2 regions of the Thermoanaerobacterium sp. CMT5567-10 genome follow, and region 1 is predicted to be linked to the other one. Evidence: a T-box and tRNA genes for the amino acid it is inferred to sense, from the RefSeq annotation. Region 1 holds a T-box; the other holds one or more tRNA genes.
What was found. The T-box of region 1 lies ahead of leuS (leucine--tRNA ligase). A T-box ahead of a tRNA ligase gene usually reads a tRNA of that ligase, here a tRNA-Leu.

Region 1 (10,813 bases):
AAGGCAAGATAAACGGCGAATTTTTGATTGAAGAAGCTGACCAAGAAAAAATTATGCACTGTGCAACTGGAGGTAATTAAATTATGATACAAAGCAAAGCAAAAAGTGAAACAATTGAAAAAAGAAGTCTAAATATTGATATAAGAGCGTATACGATGATATTGGCTCTTCTTGGTATATGGGTCATATTTACAGTACTTACACATGGTGATTTTTTGTCATCTAGGAATTTATCCATGCTGGCAAGGCAAATGTCAATAACAGCAATACTTGCGACAGGTATGGTTCTGGTAATAGTAGCAGGGCATATCGACCTTTCAGTCGGTTCTGTTGCGGGATTTACAGGTGCTGTGGCTGCAATACTGCAGGTAATATACCATTGGAATACGGTGCCAACCATCATAATTACACTTTTGGTAGGATTTATCATTGGAACATGGCAAGGCTTCTGGATAGCATATAGGAAAGTACCGGCTTTTATTGTGACACTGAGTTCTATGTTGGTCTTTAGAGGAGGCATACTGCTTATCACAAAAGGTGTGACTATTTCTCCGCTACATCAAGATTTTGGTATTATTGGACAGGGATATATTCCGCCATCCCTAAGCATAGCTTTAGGAGTAATTGCTTCTGTAGTGTATATAATAATAGACATAAATAATCGCAAATCGTGCATAAAATACGGGCTAAGCGTCCCAAGTTTAAGCATAGAGATTTCTAAAATTATTGGCGTGATTGCATTGATTGCTCTATTTACTGGTGTTATGATTTCATACGAAGGTATACCTGTTCCAGTCCTTATTGTCCTTGTGCTGGTATTAGTTTTGACTTTTGTGGCAAACAACACCACTTTTGGAAGGTATGTATACGCAATTGGTGGCAATAAAGAAGCAGCAATATATTCAGGAATAAATGTTGTGAAGACAAATATGACCATATTCTTGATAATGGGCATTTTGTCAGCTATTGCCGGTATTGTCTTAACGTCGAGATTGAATGCAGCAACAACTAGTGCCGGCAATTTGTTTGAACTTGATGCAATAGCATCTGCTATTATCGGTGGTGCCAGCACTTTAGGTGGAGAAGGCACAGTACCAGGAGCAATACTTGGTGCTCTCATCATGGCTAGCATTGACAATGGTATGAGCCTTATGAATATAGACTATTCAATACTTACGATAGTAAAAGGATTAGTTCTTGTGGTTGCTGTATGGGTTGATATATCTACAAAGAAAAGAGGATAAAATTTTAAACGAAATGGCGGGTTATTCCCGCTTTTTTGTTTTACGGAAAAATTATGATGCTTTAAATTGATGAAATTGTGTATTATAATTGAATCAAGAGTTTTTATTGAAAGTGGGGGAGCATGGTGGATTTCGAAGACAGAGTTTCGAAACGTGCAAAATCTATAGAGATATCTACAATAAGGTATTTTTTTAATATGGTAAAAGATGTGCCTGGTGCCATATCGCTGACGATTGGAGAACCGGATTTCGTCACACCAAGGCACATAATTGATGCAGCGTATGAATCATTATTAGAAGGCAAAACTGGATATACTGTAAATGCTGGGCTTATAGAGTTAAGGCAAGAGATATCAAAATATCTCAAAAGAAATTACAGTGTAGAGTATAGGCCTGATGGAGAGATACTTGTAACAATCGGTGCAACAGAAGCTATTTACATTGCATTAAACACGCTTGTAGAAGATGGCGACGAAGTATTGATACCGGAGCCTTCATTTGTAGCATATGATCCGTGTACAAAACTGGCAGGCGGCAAGTCAGTTTTTGTGCCTACGTATGAAGAAGATAATTTTGTCTTAAAAGCTGAGACACTGGAAAAATATATTACTGATAAGTCAAAGGTCTTGGTATTGCCGTATCCAAACAATCCAACAGGAGCGGTGTTGCCATATGAAGAAATGGTTAAATTAGCAGATATAGTGAAAAAATATGATTTACTTGTTGTAACAGATGAGATATATTCTGAACTTGTATATGAAGGATTTAGGCATGTCAGCTTCGCATCGTTGCCAAATATGTGGGAGAGAACTGTTTTAATAAACGGCTTTTCTAAATCATATGCTATGACAGGCTGGAGGCTTGGTTATATCGCGGCACCAGAGTATTTTGTAAAGCACATGACGAAGATACATCAGTACGATGTGACATCGGCATCGACACAGTCCCAGTATGCAGGATTAGAAGCCATGAAAAATGGTGAGAATGACATCAAATTTATGAGGGAAAAATATGATGAGAGAAGGAAGTTTTTATACGGCAGCTTAATTGATATGGGCTTTAAATGCTTTGAACCTAAAGGTGCATTTTACATATTTCCATCAATCAAGAAGACAGGCCTTACGTCGACTGAGTTTGCGAAGCGGCTCTTATACGATGCAAAAGTTGCAGTTGTTCCTGGCAGCGCATTTGGAGAGCATGGAGAAGGTCATGTAAGGATGGCATATGCCACATCATTGGACAATCTGAAGGAGTCGGTAAAAAGGATAGAAAAATTTATGCGAAATTTTAAATAGGAGTAACCCATGGAACAGTAAATAAAAGTTCCATGTTTTTTTTAATATATTTTAATTATTTTTTAATAATTTCGTCACTTGCCTGCATTTCATTTATGATATAATATGATGTGGTATAATATTAATATAACTATTTTTTGAGGGGATATGTTATGGAGAATAATACACAACTTAGGCGAAGTGATAGAAATAAAAAGAAAAAAAATAAGAGCGCTTTAAGGAAGACTCTCAATGTTGTGTTGTGGGGTGTATTGATATTAATTCTGGCAGGCATTGGCGCTGCAGGTGGCAAGGTTTTAGCAATAATTAAAAATACGCCGCCATTATCGCAAGATGCATTGACAAAGATAAAACAGTCATCAATAGTATACGTGAAAAACAGTGATGGAAGTTGGAGCCAAGCAGCTATTTTACATGGCTCTGACAATAGACTTTGGGTATCCATAGATAAAATACCAGAGAATTTGCAAAATGCTGTTGTTGCAATAGAAGATCAGAGATTCTACAAAAATAATTTAGGTATCGATCCTAAGAGGATAATAGGTGCACTTTTGGTTGACTTAAAAGCAGGAGGCAAGCCAATAGAAGGTGCAAGTACTATAACACAGCAGCTTGTAAAAAATACGATGCTGACAGATGAGAAGACATTGACAAGAAAAATACAAGAAGCCGTACTGGCTTGGCAACTTGAACAGAAGTATACTAAAAAACAGATACTTGAAGCATACCTTAATACAATATATTTAGGTGGACCGCATATAAATGCATATGGTGTTCAAGCGGCAGCACTACAGTATTTTGGCAAAGATGTAAGCCAACTGGACCTTGCTGAATCGGCTATGATTGCCGGCATTACTAATAATCCATCCATGTATTCACCTGATTCAAATGTGGAAAAAGCTACAGAGAGGCAGCATCTTGTCTTAAGTGAGATGCTAAAACAGGGATTTATCACACAAGAGCAATATAATAGTGCCATCAATGAAAAGCTTAATTTCGTTTTCAAAAACCTCAATTTGTCGACGTATAGCCATGGCTACTTTATAGATCAGGTCATAAATGATGCTACTGACGCTCTTGTCAAGAAGCTTGGCATAACTAAGTCTGAAGCCTTGAATAAAATATACAATGGTGGGCTTAGGATATATTCTACAATGGATCCAAACATTCAGACAATAATGGAAAATGCATTTAAAAATCCTAAGTTGTTCCCTGTTGATCCAACTACAAAAGAGTCTGTGCAGGGTGCAATGGTTGTAATAGATTGGAAGACTGGCGAGATAAAAGGCATTGTAGGTGGCAGAAATACAAATGATTTCAAATATGTTACAAGAGGTATAAGTTTCGCTGATTCAAAAAGGCAGCCTGGCTCATCTATAAAGCCTTTGACGGTTTATGGGCCTGCTTTACAAAGCGGCCTTACTGCTGCGACAGTTGTGGATGATGTTCCTACGACATTTACACTTCCTGGTGCAAAGCCATATACACCTCACAACTATGAAAGTAATTATTACCATGGATTGGTGACTCTGAGGGAAGCTATAACAGATTCTTTGAATGTGCCTGCTGTGCAGGTCGTAAATAAAATAGGCATCAATGTATCGGCAACCTATGGAAAGAAATTTGGGCTTGATATAACTAAAGATGATATGTATTTGCCAGCATTAGCGTTGGGTGGTTTAAGTCATGGGATAACACCTATTCAGGAAGCTGCTGCTTATGGTGCTATTGCTAACAAAGGCATGTATATAAGCCCTATTACATTTACAAAGATTGAAGATTCAACTGGAAAAGTATTGGTTGACAATAAACCTGAGGAACATGTGGTGCTGAGTGAGCAGAATGCATATATATTGAGAAGCATGATGATGGATGTAGTAAATCACGGTACAGGTACAGCAGCAAAGCTGTCAAACATGGACGTGGCCGGAAAGACTGGCACATCTGAAAATTCAGGTAATATATGGTTCTCAGGCTTCACACCATATTATGTTGGAACAGTGTGGATGGGGTATCCATCATCAAATAATGCTGTTAAAAATTATGGTGTACCACAGGTTGGCGGAACATTTCCGGCAAAGATGTGGAAGACAGTAATGTCTGAGATACATCAGAATCTTCCAGCTAAGCGCTTTACTGATAAACCATCTGGAATAGTGTATGAAACAGTCTGTAAAGATTCGGGAAAACTGCCTACTGATTTATGTAGACAAGATCCAAGAGGAGACAGGACATATACTGAAATGTTTGCTGTAGGTACACAGCCGACAGAATATTGCACAGTTCATGTATCTGCAAAGATAAATACTCTGACTGGCAAATTGGCATCTGAATGGACACTGCCATTCCTTGTAAAAGAAAAAGTGTTTATAAATCCACCAGGAAGAACAGCAAAGCAAAATGCGTACGCTGCTGACGGAAAATACGTTGTGCCGACAGAAGTAGATACAGAAAATCAAATTCAGCCAGGGGATAATCAGGGTGGAAATACTGATCAAAACGGCGGTACAACAAATAGTGACGGCAGTAATACTGCTCCAGTAAATGGTACAGAGCCCGGAACGACAACTGATAATGGAGGGCAAAGCAACGGTTCTAGCAGCACCGATGGACAAAGTACAAACAGCGGAATGAATGGAAATCAAAAGAGCATTAGTGGGCAAACCAATTCCACCCCTAGCCAAAAGGGAATAGGAAATATAATAAACTCAATAATTGGCAACTAGGATTAAAAAAGATGGCTATAACTAAGATGTAGCCGTCTTTTTTTTGATTTTATCTTGTGTATATGTTTAAATTCATCCAGACATGCATATAGATATGAAATGAGGAAAAAATTATTGAAGGAATATTGGCATTCTTGTAGAAATAAATAAGCAGGGGGCGTTTATAATGAAAAGTATTGATTATCTAAAAAAGCTTTCAAAATTTGAGCATCGTGGCTCGGCAACAAAAAATGAGAGAAAGGCTGCTGACTACATTGCTAATAAGCTTGAGGATATGGGATATGAAGCAGTTAAGCAGGAATTTAAAACAACTCGTGACAACCTGTACATTTTGCCTCTTCAGTTTGGTATCTTTTTATTTATAATGGGTGCTGCGTCATTTTTCTACGATAAATTTCTAAATGCATTAGAATTGATTATTTCATTAATTTCAATAGGATTGTTGATTTTAGAACTAAGTGGGAAATCTTTTGAGACAAGCATAATGCCAAAACATCGTTCAAAAAATGTCTTTACAAAATTTGAGAAAAACGATAAAAAGAAGATAATTGTATCTGCACACATTGATACTCAAAAAGGAAGTTTGATGTTTAGCCCTAAAATCGTTGACAAACTGAAAATGATATATAATATCGGCTATTTGGGATTTGCACTGATACCTGTCGGCATAGTCTTTGGACTGTTTCATCTTTATCTAATTTCATATATCGTGCTTGGAATTGGCCTTTTAATAACTTTTGCTATGATTGTATTTTTGCTGACATGTGAGTTGGGTGGGAAATATACAAATGGTGCCAATGATAATGGTTCAGGGGCATCGTTGGCTTTGGCAATAGCAGATTATTACATTAACAATAAAGAAAATTTTCCAGATGATGTTGAAGTGATTTTCCTCTTTACAGGAAGCGAAGAGACAGGCGAAAGAGGAATGAAATATTTCTTGAGAAGATATAGGAGATTATTAAACAAAGATACTCAATTTGTAGTATTGGATAATCTCGGTGCTGGAAAATTGACATACCTTGAGGGAGAAGGAATGATATTCTATAAAAAAGCAGGTGAAATGCTATTAAATGTTGCTGACGAGATGAGGAAAGAATATCCTAATGGAGTAGTGCAGAAAATGAAAAATCTACTTTTGCCGACAGATGCACTGCCTGTGCTGGCAAATGGCTTTTGCGGCATAACGTTTATATCTATGGATGAAAATGGAAAGATAAAGAACTATCATTGGTTTACAGATACTATAGACAATGTCGATTCTAAGTTATTGAGATATGAAGAAAGCTTTTTGATAGAATATATATTGAGAGTTTCAAAGAGGATAAGCAGTGCAAAAAGTGTTGAAGCAGTAAAATAGGAGTAGGGATACCTACTTCTTTGATTTATTAAAATAACCTGTAAGTATAAATATTAAGAATATAGATAGTATGCCACCAATGATGGCTGTTGCAAGCTGCGGAAGTGTAAACGCTGCAACGATCTTTTGCGGTACGTTGACATTAAACCAAGTCAGAATATATTTTACTGAAGCTGCCAGCCACAAAAATTTTACAACTGCACCTGCAATCATGCCTATTATGTTGTTTTTTACAGTTTTAAATAGCATTACGTACAGTGTATTACCTATCATTATAAAAGGTATAAGTATAGGAAAGCTCATGAGTCCTACTAAAAAAGCGATGATTGGTGTCAAAAGGCCTATTGACACACCTGACCAGATTCCAACAAAGTATGCAGAGATTATAAGCATTGCATTTACGATTGAGCCTGTTACAAGCTGTGGCATTTTTATAAACTGCACTATGATTGTAATTGCCAGCAAGATAGCGGTCCTAGTTATAAATCTGGTATCAAATTTTTTAGTTGATGAGTTATTCGGCATATTATCACCTCCAACATCAATATATTTAACTATATTTTAACACTCCAGATGAATATTGTTAAGCAAATATTAATTGGAATTTGTCATATCCAACGCCACAAATCTTGTAGATCATGTAAATGTGTTGTATCCAAGAGCCACATTAAATTCTATGGCAGATGATCCTGGACGCCAGTGGTAATTTATCTTATTGCATTTTAAAAGCGTTTGTAATAAAATAATGTATAAGTATATATAGCTATTGCAATGATGTGGAGTAGTAGGCTAAGACTTTTTCAGAGAGCCTTATTATGGTGGAAAAAGGCATTGTGTTAGCTGAACTCGCCATTGAGCATGCATATTAAAAGTATGCACGGTTAAACCGTTATATGAAACAAGTGGGCTTGCGTCAAAAAGAGTGGTACCACGGAAGCTTGGCTTTCGTCTCTTTATGATGTGAAGCCTTTTTTATGCAAAAATATTAATAGGAGTGAGAAGATGGCTTATTCAAGGGATATTGATAGAAAGTGGCAAAAAAAGTGGGAAGATACAAAACTATACAAGTTTAACCCAGAGAACATTGACAAAAAACTTTACTGTCTTGAGATGTTTTCGTATCCATCTGGTGCAAAGCTTCATGCAGGGCATTGGTATAACTACGGCCCTGCTGATTCATGGGCTAGGATGAAAAGGATGCAGGGCTATGAAGTTTTTCACCCAATGGGATTTGATGCGTTTGGACTGCCTGCAGAAAACTATGCCATAAAGACAGGCATACATCCTCAAGATTCGACGCTTCAAAACATAAAAACGATGGAAAGACAGCTTAAAGAGATGGGTGCCACATTTGACTGGGATTATGAGGTTATAACTTGTTTACCAGACTACTACAAGTGGACACAGTGGGTATTTCTCCAACTGTACAAAAAAGGACTTGCATATAGAAAGAAAGCGCCCGTAAATTGGTGCCCCAGTTGCAAGACAGTCCTTGCAAATGAACAGGTTGTGGAAGGAACTTGTGAAAGATGCGGGACTGAAGTGACCAAGAAAGACTTGACGCAGTGGTTTTTAAAGATAACCGATTATGCAGAGGAGCTTTTAGAGAAGCTTGACGAGCTTGACTGGCCTGAAAAGACGAAGATGATGCAGAGAAATTGGATAGGAAAATCAGACGGCGCCGAAATAGAGTTTAAAGTTGACGGCAAAGACATATCGTTTAAAGTTTTTACAACAAGGGCAGATACCCTTTACGGTGTCACATACGTGGTATTGGCGCCGGAAAATGAGATAGTAGATAAAATCACAACTGATAAATATAGAAGAAATGTAGAGGAATATAAGGAGTATGCAAGAAAGCAAAGCGAGATAGAGAGGCTTTCGACGGAAAAAGAAAAGACAGGCGTATTTACGGGAGCGTATGCTATACACCCTATAACTGGAGAAAAACTCCCTATATGGATATCTGATTACGTACTTGCTACATACGGGACAGGCTGTGTTATGGCGGTTCCAGCCCATGACGAGAGGGACTACATGTTTGCAAAAAAGTACGATTTACCGATGAAGAGGGTTATAAAGGGAAGAGATGGAGTAGACGATTCTTTGCCATTTGTTGAATACGGCATTCTCGTAGATAGCGGAGATTTTACAGGAAGCAAATCTGAAGATGCAAGGATAGAAATAGTGAAGATGCTTGAGAAGGAAGGCAAGGGAAGCCTTAAAGTAAATTACAGGCTTAGGGACTGGCTTGTATCAAGACAAAGGTATTGGGGTGCTCCAATTCCAATAATTCATTGCGAGAAATGCGGTTTGGTACCTGTGCCTGAAGAAGACCTTCCGGTTCTTTTGCCGTATAATGTTGAATTTTCTCCAGACGGTGAGTCGCCGCTTAAAAAATCTGAGGAATTTATGAATACCACATGCCCTAAATGCGGCGGCAAAGCATTGAGAGATCCTGATACACTTGACACATTTGTTGATTCATCGTGGTATTTCCTAAGGTATCCTGACAACAAAAATGACAAAGAGCCTTTCAATAAAGAATTAATAGACAAAATGTTGCCTGTAGATAAGTACATCGGCGGTGCCGAGCACGCATGCATGCATCTTTTATACGCCAGATTTGTTACAAAAGCATTGAGAGACTTAGGGTATCTTGATTTTGATGAGCCTTTTAAATCGCTGATACATCAGGGAATAATTTTAGGGCCTGATGGAAATAAAATGAGCAAATCAAGAGGCAATACAATATCCCCTGATGAATACATCAATGAATACGGCTCAGATGTATTTAGAATGTACTTGATGTTTGGATTTGCATTTACGGAAGGTGGCCCATGGAATGATGACGGTATAAAAGCGATGTCCCGCTTCATACAGAGAATTGAAAGGCTTATAGATAAATTCACAGAAGACAAAGGTAAATCAGGTAAGAATGAAATTTCTAAAGATGAAAAAGAACTTAATTATATAAGAAATTATACGATAAAAAGCGTGACAGACGATGCTGAGAAGTTCCAGTTTAATACTGCTATAGCAAGGATAATGGAACTTGTAAATGCCCTTTATAAATACGATGGAGAAGTTGAGAATAAGAATATGAAACTATATGAAGAAACCATTGCAGATCTTATAAGGGTTTTAGCACCATTTGCTCCTCATTTCTCAGAAGAAATGTGGGAGAGAATGGGATACAGCTACTCAGTGTTCAATCAAAAGTGGCCAGAGTATGACGAGAAGGCCTTAGTAAAGGATACTGTTGAGATTGCAATTCAGGTTAACGGCAAAGTAAGAGGGCGCCTTGAAATTCCGTCAGGTGCAACTGAAAAAGAAATTCAAGATAAAGCTCTAGCGGTTGAAAGCATTAAGCAATTTATAGAAGGTAAAGAGATTAAAAAGGTGGTAGTTGTAAAAAACAGGCTTGTGAATATAGTTGTAAAATAGGCAGAGTATAAGCTGCCTATTTTTTACAGATATTGTTTATATGAAAATAATTATGATATAATATTCAAAAGGTTTTATAGATATACACAGATACAATTTAACTTTGATAAATATCATTTTATTACAATGTGATGGTGATGTGAATGATAGTAAATGAGACTAAAAACAGTATAAATGGCATAAAGAGCTCTTTTCCAATAGTTTTAGGATATCTTCCCATAGGTTTTGCTTATGGCATATTAGGAACAAAAAGTGGTTTTTCTATTTTACAAGTTGTGGCATTGTCACTTTTTGTTTACGCTGGATCTGCTCAGTTTATAGCTATAAGTCTTTTAAGCAGCGGTACTGATATTATAACACTGATTATGACAATATTCATAGTAAATTTAAGGCATTTTTTATACAGTACGTCGCTCTCACAGTACATGAAAAGAATCAATAGGAAGCATATTCCTATATTATCATTTTTTATAACTGATGAGACGTATGCAGTTTCAATTACAGATTTAAAGGGAAATAACGAGTATAACGAGAAATATTTTTATCAGCTTTTTTTTGTGTCATATACTACGTGGGTAATTTCTTCATTTATTGGTGCTATGTTTGGCTCTTTTTTAAATGGATCAGTTAATATAGGGCTCGATTTTGCACTGCCTGCAATGTACATTGCACTTTTGTTAATGCAAATATCAGGATATAGAAAGGTATTTATTAGTATCTTTTCAGGGTTACTATCTATAT
Region 2 (10,813 bases), 760 kb from region 1:
TAATATTACTCGGGAAATAATAGAAATTGCCGAAAAATATGATAATGTAGTTTATGCTGTCCCTGGTAATCCGTTTGTTGCAGAAAAGACTGTAGAGTATTTATTAAAGTTTTTAGATGGCCGTGACGATATAAAAGTAGAAGTTGTTCCAGCAATGAGCTTTGTTGATGTTGTTATCAACCAGTTAAAAGTAGATCCTATATATGGATTTAAAATTATCGATGGGCTATCATTAGATAGTATAAAACCTGATAAAAGGTGTAATAATTTAGTAACACAGGTATACAACAGAAGGGTAGCTTCAGATGTAAAGCTTAAGCTGATGGATATTTACGGCGATGATTTTTTAGTTACAGTTATAAAAAGAGCTGGTATAAAAGGCGAAGAGAGAATTGAGACGATGCCGCTTTATTCTATTGACAGAATTGACTGGATTGATTACCTTACATCTGTATTTTTACCGCCTGTAAAAAATACTTTTCAGGAAAGATATGATATATATGATTTGCTGGACATAATGGCAAGGCTCAGAAGCGAGAATGGCTGCCCTTGGGATAGAGAGCAGGATCATGATACATTAAAAAGGTATTTAATTGAGGAAAGCTATGAAGCAATTGATGCAATAGAAAATAATTCAGATGAAAATTTGCTTGAGGAACTTGGGGATGTCCTCTTACAGGTGGTTTTTCATTCTCAGATTGCAAATGAAAGGAAAGCATTTAATTTCCACGATGTATGCGATGCAGAGTGTAAAAAGATGGTGTATAGGCATCCTCATGTTTTTGGAAGTGAAGAAATAGCTAGTTCAGATGATGTCTTAAAAAGGTGGGATGAAATAAAAAAAGATGAAAAAGGCTTAAAGTCCCACACAAGTGAATTAAAAAGTGTTCCAAGGTCTATGCCAGCATTGATAAGGGGTTATAAAGTTCAAGAAAAAGCAGCGAAAGTGGGATTTGACTGGGACAATGTAGACGATGCTATGGCAAAAGTCTATGAAGAATTAAATGAATTTAAGGAGGTGTATAAAGGGGAAGACGAAAATGATAAAATTGAAGAATTAGGCGACTTGATTTTTGCTATCGTAAATGTTGCAAGGTTTTTAAAAATTGACCCCGAAGTTGCTGTCCATAAGACCATTGAAAAATTCATTGACAGATTTAACTACATAGAAGATTCAGCAGAAAAGTTAGGTCAAAAAATGGAAGACATGACATTATCTGAGATGGATTTTCTATGGAATGAGGCTAAGATGTATAATTTTAATAAAAAAGTAAAAAAATAAGCTTAAATTAGCAGGATTTTTGAGTTTTGTGAAGAATAAATAAGAGTAGTATATATTACTAAGGAGGTATTATAGTGAATAAGGCGGATCTTGTTACAAAGATTGCAGAAAAAAGTGAATTAACAAAAAAAGATGCAGAGAAAGCATTAAATGCTTTTGTGGATGCAGTGCAGGAAGCACTAAAGCAAGGTGACAAAGTACAGCTAGTAGGTTTTGGAACATTTGAAGTAAGGGAAAGAGCAGAAAGAAAGGGTAGAAATCCTCAGACAAAAGAAGAAATTACGATTCCTGCTTCAAAAGCACCAGTATTTAAGGCAGGCAAAGCTTTAAAAGATTTAGTAAATGCATAAAAATCAGGTCATATGACCTGATTATCTTTTTTGGGGGACGATAAAATGAGGCTTGATAAGTTTTTGAAATTGTCAAGGATTATAAAAAGAAGGACAGTGGCAAAAGAAGCCTGTGACAAAGGAATGGTATCGGTAAATGGCAAGGTGGCAAAAGCAGGTGATATTTTAAAAGTTGGCGATATCATAGAGATAAATTTTGGGACCAGAGTGATAAAGGCAGAAGTTTTAGATTTAAAAGAGCATGCGTTAAAAGAAGATGCTGAGAAAATGTATAGGCTCATATAGTCTTTCATGATTTATATAGAATTAAAATGTATAATCCTTCACATACTAAGATAGGAACGGATATTGTATGGGAGGGATTTTTTTGAAGGCTAAAATAAAAGTATTTTTGTTATTTTTGGCTTTTATGATTATTGCGACATCGTGTGCTGCTCCGTCAAAGAGGCCGTCGCCAAATACAAAACAACAAGTATCTCTGCCTAAGATACCGGCTAAAATCAGCCGTGGTATAAAAAAAGAACCGATTTTAAAAGTTTATATAGCAAAAACAGGAAAGATTGAGACAATGCCTTTAGAGCAATATGTTATGGGTACAGTGGCAGGTGAAATCAAAAACGATTGGCCTATAGAGGCTTTAAAAGCGCAGGCTATTTTAGCAAGAAGTTATGTGTTGAATTTTGTTGATACTAGAAAGTCTAAATACGATGATGCTGATATATCGACTGATTTTGAAGAAGCACAGGCATGGAATCCGGCCAATATCAATTCAAATATAAAAAAAGCTGTAAATGAGACAAGAGGATTGGTGGCAGTATACGATGGAAAATATATAGATGCGTGGTTTCACTCATATGCGGCAGGAAGGACTGCATTAGCGAAAGAAGGATTAAACTACAAAAAACCAGAGCCTCCATATATTGAAAGTGTTAAGTCTAACGATAGCAAAGATGCGCCGGCAAATATCAAGCATTGGACTTACACATTTACAAAGCAGGAAGTTTTGAATGCGTTGAATAAAATGGGCGTAAACATTAATGATTTTAGCACAGTAAAAATAGGGACAAAAGGCATATCTGGAAGAACTATTAATCTTAATTTCGATAAAATACCTGTAAATGCGCCGGATTTTAGAATTGCCATTGGAAGCGAGAAGATGAAGTCTACAATGCTTGATAGTGTCAGATTTGATGGCAATAATTTAACGATAAAAGGAAGAGGCTTTGGACATGGTGTTGGCATGTCCCAATGGGGAGCATATCAGATGGCAAAAGACGGTGTAAAGGCAAACGACATTATCATGCATTACTTTAAAAATTTAAATATTGTGAAGCTTTGGAAATGAAGAGAGCCTAAAAAGCTCTCTTTTAAGTTCTAAAAATCACATAATGGACATAAAATTATTCTAAAAGAGGAGGTGTTATGATGGATGATAGAAGAGGGACAAACACCAATAAGGCACAAAATATTTCTGTGCAAAACAGAGAAAAGATGCAGATAACAGGAGTAGACAATGTTGTAAGCTTTGACGATGAGACTGTTGTGCTTGAGACGTCAATGGGCCTTTTGACAATTAAAGGACAAGAACTTCACATAAATAAGCTGAATTTAGATGACGGCAATGTATCGATAGATGGCGAACTCATAAGTATTACATACAGTGATAGGAGTGGAATAATTGGGAAATCTGGCGGATTTTTAAGCAGAATGTTTAGGTGAGATAATAATTGAACAGACGCCCTAAATCATGTATTATTATAATAATATATGATTTAAAGGGGATATGCTTTATGGATACTTATGTACTTGTAGATTTTGATGGTACGATAACAAAGGAAGACACGTGCTATGCAATGGTAAAAGTCTTTGCAAAGGATGGATGGCAGGATATAGAAAAAGACTGGGAAGAAGGCAAAATAACCACAGAAGAATGTGCATTAGAGACATTTAAGCTTATGGACATGGATGAAAAAAAGTTAAAAACATTGCTTGACAATATAGAAATTGACAGTTATTTTAAAGATTTTATTGATTTTTGCAATGACCGTGGTTATAAAATTGTTATAGTAAGTGATGGGTATGATTTTAATATAAAGACTATTTTAAAAAAATACAATATAAACATTGATTATTACAGCAATAAGCTGGATTTTTGCGATGGCAAGATTGTTGCATCATTTAATACGTCTCCTGATTGTGACAAATGTGGATCTTGCAAGCTGGAAGTTTTAAAAAAGTACAAAAGGGAAAGTTCAGAAATTATTTTTATTGGTGATGGTTACTCAGATATTTGCGTATCACAATATGCTGATAAGTTGTTTGCCAAAGACGTACTTAAAAAATATTGTGAAGAAAATAATATTTCATACATACCTTTTGAAAATTTTGAAGATATCATAGATTATCTAAAACAAAAGCGATAAACTAATTTGAGTTTATCGCTTTTGCTATTGGTGGTACAACTTGCTTTTTTCTCGATATAACATACGGCAGGTAAAAATTGTTGTCGTCTATACTTATATTGAATGCTCTTTCCAATAGATCTTTGTGATTGCCTGCAAATAAAAACAAAGATCCTTCATTTATAATATCTGTAAGCATAAGCAATAACATATCAAAGTTTTTGTTTTTCCTTTCTTCTTCCATAAATTTAAGAAGATCATTTTTAAGGTTTCCAATGCTTGACAGGGTGTTTACCTGTCCTATACCAATTTTAAAGTCTCCGATTAAAAATTCTTTAAAATCCATATAGAATATTTCATCTACAGTTTTGCCTTTTAGCGATGTTCCAGCTTCAAACATTTTTTTGCCGAAAGATTCTATATCAATTCCTGCTATTTCAGATAATTTTTTTGCGGCCCTTATATCCTCAGGGGTACATGTTGGTGATTTAAATACAAGTGTGTCTGATAGAATTGCAGCACACATAAGCCCTGCTATATGTTTATCAGGTGTTATTCCTCTTTCTTCATATATCTTGTTAATGATTGTAGAAGAACAGCCTACAGGCTGGTTTCTAAACAGTATTGGTTGATTTGTTTCAATGCCACCTACTCTGTGATGGTCAATAATTTCGAGAATTATTGCATCTTCTATTCCATCTACGGCTTGTGATAATTCGTTGTGATCAACAAGTATTATTTTTTTTCTATCGTAGTCTAATATGTGCCGTCTTGCTAAAAGTCCCAATATTTTTCCGTTATCATCTACAATAGGGAAATTTCTGTACCTGTATTTTAACATAGTTTGTCTGATATCGTCTATGTAATCACTGTCTTTAAAAGTGACAATATCGTCTTTAATCATTATAAGGGACACAGGGAGGCACTGGTTTATTAGCTTTATAGTGTCAAATGTATCGCAAGGTACGACTATTAATGTTGAACTAAATTTTTCAGCTTCGTTTATTACTGCCTTTGACGGTTCTTCACCTCCAGTGATTATGATGGTTTTGGCACCTTTTCTTATGGACTCCAATTGAATATTTTCCCTGTTTCCTACAATCAGCGTCATACCTGACTTTATTCTGCTTACGACGCTCTCTGTCTGCATGGCAGCTACAATTATATCGCCTCTTATGAATTCCTCATTTCTTACAATTATTTTTCCATTTAGCGTCTTTATAATATTCTCAACAGGAATATTGTAATTTGATAATTCATGAGACGATGTTAAGTATGCTTTTGCAAGATCCCCCATTGTAGCGATGCCTTTTAGTTTATTTTCATCATCTACTACTATTATAGTTTTAGAGTTATTGTTTAATAGTACATTCCATGCCTCATACATAGGTGCTTTTTCACTTATAGTAAGAGGTTTATCATAAGCAATGTCGCCAACCTGTGTAAATACATTGTCTATCAATAGTGGTTCTTTTACATTAAAATAGTTTAATACAAATTCTGTTTCCCTGTTAATAGGGCCTAGCCTTACAGGAATAGCATCTATTTTATCGGCTTTCCTTTTTAAATCAGCATATGCTATTGCTGAACAAATTGAATCAGTATCTGGATTTTTATGTCCTGAAACAAATACAACACTCATATTTAATTTCTCCTTTGTTTAGATTTTATTATGATTTTTAATAAATAGTAGAATCACTGAGATTTAGGGAAATTTAACATAAATATTGGTTGGCGTATTAAAGAATCATATCAAAATCTCATATAAATATAATATAATATGAGGAGGTATAATGTAAATGGTAATGAATGTACAAAGCCAGCTTTATTCATTTCTTGTCATGTTATATGGTGGCATGATAATTGCTATTTTATACGATGTATATAAGGTCATAAGGATTATATTAAAACCTAATAGACTTGCGACAGATATAGGAGACATTATTTTTTGGATATTAGGAACAATTGTCTTTATATTTTTTTTATACATAAGCAACTATGCTGAAATGAGATTTTATTCATTTCTTGGATTCATAATTGGTATACTTTTATACAATATACTGTTAAGCCCTTTTGTTATAAGGCTATTGCTGCTTGTTTATAGAATTGCAAAAAATATATTTATAAAGATATATAGAATTGTAACATATCCGCTTGTAGCTACATATAATATGCTGATTATGCCAATCAGATATTTCTCAAAAATGCTCGGCATACCTGCCAAACTAGTTTACAACATAATATCACATTTTAATATTTTTAAGAAAAAAAAATAAAGGATTTTTAGTTGCGATGTCGAATATATTTTTAAAACAATAAAAAACAAAAATACTTTGAAAGGTTTGTTGAAGTCATGAAGGGAAGAAATAAAATTAAATTTAAAACAATATTGTTACTTCTTTTTGTCGTATATGTCGCATTTACGTTCGTAAAACAACAAATCACTTTGAATATTTTAGACAATAGGTTAAATGCGGTTACTTCTAAAGTGAATGCTGCTGAAGAGGAGAATAAAAGATTAAATAATCAGATAAAATATATTAAGACAAACGAATTTATAGAGAATGAGGCAAGACAAAAATTAGGGCTTGTAAAAAAAGGAGAGATTATGTTTGTAGATACGGCTAAAGATAGCAAAGATTCGTCAAATTAGAATAAGAATTTTTTAAGATGCTTGATAGAATGAACTTTTTAATATATAATAAACATATTAGTAATCAAATAAATCAAAGGGAGGATAAACATTTATATGCCATTTCAGGTAGGAGAGGTAGTTGAAGGAACTGTTCTAAATATCACAGATTTTGGAGCGTTTGTTCAATTACCAGAAGGCAAGACAGGTTTAGTTCATATATCAGAGGTTGCTAACACCTATGTTAAAGATATCAACGAGTTTTTAAAGGAGAATGATAAAGTAAAAGTAAAAATTCTTTCTATGGATAAGGGCGGGAGAATAAGCTTGTCAATAAAAAAGGCTTTGCCAAAGCCAAAACCAATAAAAAGCAATAAGGGCTATGAGAACGAAAGCTATAGCAATCGGAATAATAATATATCTTTTGAAGAGAGAATATCGAAATTTCTAAAAGACTCGGATGAAAGACAGCAGCAGCTTAAGAAGAATTTTGATTCAAAGCGAAGAGGCGGCGGCTATAAGAGGAACGCTAATTATTAATAACTTCGGGTATAGCCCGAAGGTTTTTATTTGGGAGGACTATTATGAGGTGCTCTGTTATCGATATAGGAACGAATTCAATACGTCATCTTATATGTGATGTGGAAAATGGTGAAATAAGGCAAATAAAGAAGGATGTAAAAATAACAAGGCTTGGTGAATCTGTCTCTAAAAGCGGCAAATTAAATAATGATGCAATTGCAAGAAGTGTAAACACGATAAAAGAATATTTGGATGATGCGAAAAATTACAAATCGCAGAGCATATATGCTTTTGCCACATCAGCCGTAAGGGATGCTAAGAATTCCAGTTATTTTATTGATGAACTATTAAATATTGGTTTGGATGTGGATATAATCGATGGTGAGACAGAAAGCCTTTATGGACATCTAGGGGCGTCGTATGGAATAAAAAAGAATGATGTGCTGGTAATGGATGTGGGTGGTGGCAGTACTGAATTTTCTTATTTCAAAGATGATCTTATAAAAAGAAGTTTTGACATCGGTGCAGTCAGACTTACGGAAAAATTTATAAAAAGCGATCCTATTTCGGTTGACGAGTACAATAACATAAGGCTTTATATAACTGATATGCTTACACCATTTATCAGCGATAATCAAGATATGCCTAAAGAGATAGTCGGGATAGGTGGTACGATAACGACGCTTGCAGCTATGTCACAGGATTTAAGGATATATTCGAGAGAATTGATTCATGGATATGTGCTTAAAAAGGGCGAGATAAAAAGGCTGCTTGACTTAATGATGTCTTTAAGCTTTAATGAAAGAAAGCTGTTAAATGGCTTGCAACCAGAAAGAGCAGATATTATAGTTGCAGGTACAATAATAGTTTATACGGTATTAGAGCTTTTGAATTGCACTTCCATTACTGTAAGTGAGTGGGATAATTTAGAAGGTGCTGTAGTAGAAAAATTTATAAGAGGTAATGATGGTAAAGATAAATAATTAATAGCGTTGTGTGTAAATAATATATCCATAAGGGTATTGACTAATACTGTTTTATGTAATATAATTAATGATGTCGCTGATAAATGTGATTGCCGGAGTGGCGGAACTGGCAGACGCACAGGACTTAAAATCCTGCGGGCCTTTAAAGCTCGTACCGGTTCGATTCCGGTCTCCGGCACCAATTGAATAATACATCGCGGGGTGGAGCAGTTGGCAGCTCGTCGGGCTCATAACCCGGAGGTCGCAGGTTCAAGTCCTGCCCCCGCAACCAAACATGGCGGCGTAGCTCAGTTGGCTAGAGCATGCGGTTCATACCCGCAGTGTCGGTGGTTCGACTCCACTCGCCGCTACCAAATTAGTAAATTGAAGGGTTTAAAGGTTAAAAAAACATATAGTCAAAATGAATGAGTATAATCACTCACCTAAAAATGTGAGTGGTTTTTTGTTAGTAAAATTTGCCATTCAGGATTTTATCATGACTTTTGCAGTAAAGAAGGATAAGAATAAGTTTTTAGCCTATCTATGTGGAATTAAAAGATTTGGGCATAAATTTTGCTCTACAATCTTTTATGTATGTTGAATTTGGAAATGGTTTTTTTGACAAAAGTCGTTAATTTTATATAATTTATTATAGAGTCTATTTATAAGTTAAAAAATTAACGTATTAAGGAGGACTAAAATTGATAACTATATCTAAAGATGAAATGCTTGACTTTTTTCATAAATTAACAGCTTTTTTACCTATGCTTTTTGAGGATAGCGTATCTTTTGCCATTGTAGATAATGAAAAGTATTTAGAAATACAAAATTGTGATGAGCTTCCTATTAATGCAGAAGTAGGTGATGCAATTCCAGAAGGTGGTGCAGCCTTTGAAGCCCTTAGAACTGGAAACTACATCATAAAAGATGTACCTAAAGAAGTATATGGAGTACCATTTAAATCATATGCCATCCCTATAAAAGATTATGATAATGCTGTAATTGGAGTTTTTCTTATGGGAAAAAGTTTAGAAAAAAGACATAAAGTATTGTCACTATCAGAAAATCTGGCAGCATCACTTGAACAAATATCTTCAGCTATTCAAGAGGTTTCCTCTGGAGTTGAAATTGTAGTTAATTCCAATACTAAGATATTAGAAGAAGTAGATAAAGCTATTGAAAATACAAAAGGTACTGATGATATTTTAAATTTTGTTCAAAACATTTCTAAACAAACTAATTTATTGGGACTAAATGCAGCCATTGAAGCCGCTAGAGCTGGTGAAATGGGGAAAGGCTTTAGTGTAGTTGCTGAGGAAATACGAAAGCTATCTAGTACCAGTAGTGAATCTATAAGTAAAATAGACTCAGTATTAGAGAAAATACAGGAATCTATAAAAAGTATTTCTAACAAAATAAATGAATCAAGTTCATTTTTTGAGACCCAAGCTGCCGCCTTTGAAGAAATTACTTCTTCCATAGAGGAATTAAGTGTTACTTCTAGGCTCTTAGAAGATCTATCAAGGAATCTATAGGATAGTGAAGAAAATAAAATATGATTATGTTATAAAAGCAGTTACGAATTTTTCACTTTCGCTTTGCTTAAATCAAAAATCACGATTTTATAATATTTAGAAAGAATAACATTTAAATGGACCTTTATGATATAATATAAGTAGTATAATATTTCAAGAAAATTCGGATATATTACTACCACATTTTTATACTATATATGGTGAATATGTAGGTATGTTTTAAGTGAATGCGAATTTTGTATTAACGGAAAGAGCATAAGTTTAACTTAATTATAAATGCCAGATAAAAGTTTTATACAAGGAGGGGCATATATGCCACTACCAAAAGAAAATAAGAAATATACTTATGCTGATTATTTGACGTGGCCAGAAGGAGAAAGGTATGAGATAATTGATGGTGTTCCATATATGCAGGCAGCACCAACATGGCAGCATCAAGCGATATTAATGGAGCTATCAAGACAGTTTGCAAATTATTTGCGAAATAAGACTTGCATGGTATTCACTTCACCTTTTGATTTACGTCTGCCGGAGGATAATAAGCAAAACGATGATGATGTGACTAATGTCCTACAGCCTGATATAGTTATTGTGTGCGATAGATCTGGATTGCGAAAGACTGGATATTATGGTACGCCTGAATTGATTGTAGAGATTGTATCGTCATCAAGTATGAGGCGTGATAGATTAGAAAAATTTAATATATATGAAAAAGCCGGTGTTAAAGAATATTGGATAGTGGAGCCGGAAGGGAAAATTGTAAGTGTGTTTGCTTTACAAGATAGTAAAAGATACGGAAGACCTGAAATATATGCTGACGAAGATAAAGTTAAGGTAACTATTTTTGATGATCTTATAATTGATTTAAAACCGGTATTTGACTATTAGAAAAGAGAAAAGGGATTGTTTTATATGACAGACAATAATTATTATCAAGATTTGTTTAACGAAGGCTTGAAAGAAGTCTCCCATCCTCTATAGGTGGGAGATGAATTTCTATTGTCTGCCATAGAATAATATGTCATAATAGATGCAGAAAATTTTATCGTAGAAAGCCAAGGTGAGAAAAAATGATGATATGTCAGCATTTTCTCATAGAACCAACAAAAGAGCAAGAAGAAAAAC

Region 2: it has a tRNA-Leu gene. The T-box ahead of leuS (leucine--tRNA ligase) is inferred to sense a tRNA for this amino acid. The anticodon was not compared.

What each region holds. Positions count from the first base shown of each region.
Region 1 covers NZ_CP130558.2:2,136,136-2,146,948, forward strand. Annotated here, with positions in the region: gene Q2T46_RS10795 (xylose ABC transporter ATP-binding protein) at 1-80, shown strand, start outside; gene Q2T46_RS10800 (sugar ABC transporter permease) at 84-1,244, shown strand; gene Q2T46_RS10805 (pyridoxal phosphate-dependent aminotransferase) at 1,370-2,539, shown strand; gene Q2T46_RS10810 (transglycosylase domain-containing protein) at 2,692-5,265, shown strand; gene Q2T46_RS10815 (M28 family peptidase) at 5,432-6,625, shown strand; gene Q2T46_RS10820 (ECF transporter S component) at 6,638-7,150, opposite strand; T-box leader at 7,388-7,581, shown strand; gene leuS (leucine--tRNA ligase) at 7,628-10,072, shown strand; gene Q2T46_RS10830 (AzlC family ABC transporter permease) at 10,216-10,813, shown strand, end outside.
Region 2 covers NZ_CP130558.2:1,379,782-1,390,594, reverse strand. Annotated here, with positions in the region: gene mazG (nucleoside triphosphate pyrophosphohydrolase) at 1-1,282, shown strand, start outside; gene Q2T46_RS07255 (HU family DNA-binding protein) at 1,357-1,632, shown strand; gene Q2T46_RS07250 (RNA-binding S4 domain-containing protein) at 1,678-1,917, shown strand; gene Q2T46_RS07245 (SpoIID/LytB domain-containing protein) at 2,042-2,977, shown strand; gene yabP (sporulation protein YabP) at 3,055-3,351, shown strand; gene Q2T46_RS07235 (MtnX-like HAD-IB family phosphatase) at 3,423-4,055, shown strand; gene Q2T46_RS07230 (putative manganese-dependent inorganic diphosphatase) at 4,057-5,676, opposite strand; gene yabQ (spore cortex biosynthesis protein YabQ) at 5,834-6,310, shown strand; gene Q2T46_RS07220 (septum formation initiator family protein) at 6,388-6,687, shown strand; gene Q2T46_RS07215 (S1 domain-containing RNA-binding protein) at 6,784-7,206, shown strand; gene Q2T46_RS07210 (Ppx/GppA phosphatase family protein) at 7,251-8,171, shown strand; tRNA gene Q2T46_RS07205 (tRNA-Leu) at 8,266-8,355, shown strand; tRNA gene Q2T46_RS07200 (tRNA-Met) at 8,370-8,445, shown strand; tRNA gene Q2T46_RS07195 (tRNA-Met) at 8,451-8,527, shown strand; gene Q2T46_RS07190 (methyl-accepting chemotaxis protein) at 8,879-9,688, shown strand; gene Q2T46_RS07185 (Uma2 family endonuclease) at 10,001-10,576, shown strand; partial or broken gene Q2T46_RS07175 (RNA-guided endonuclease InsQ/TnpB family protein) at 10,759-10,813, shown strand, end outside.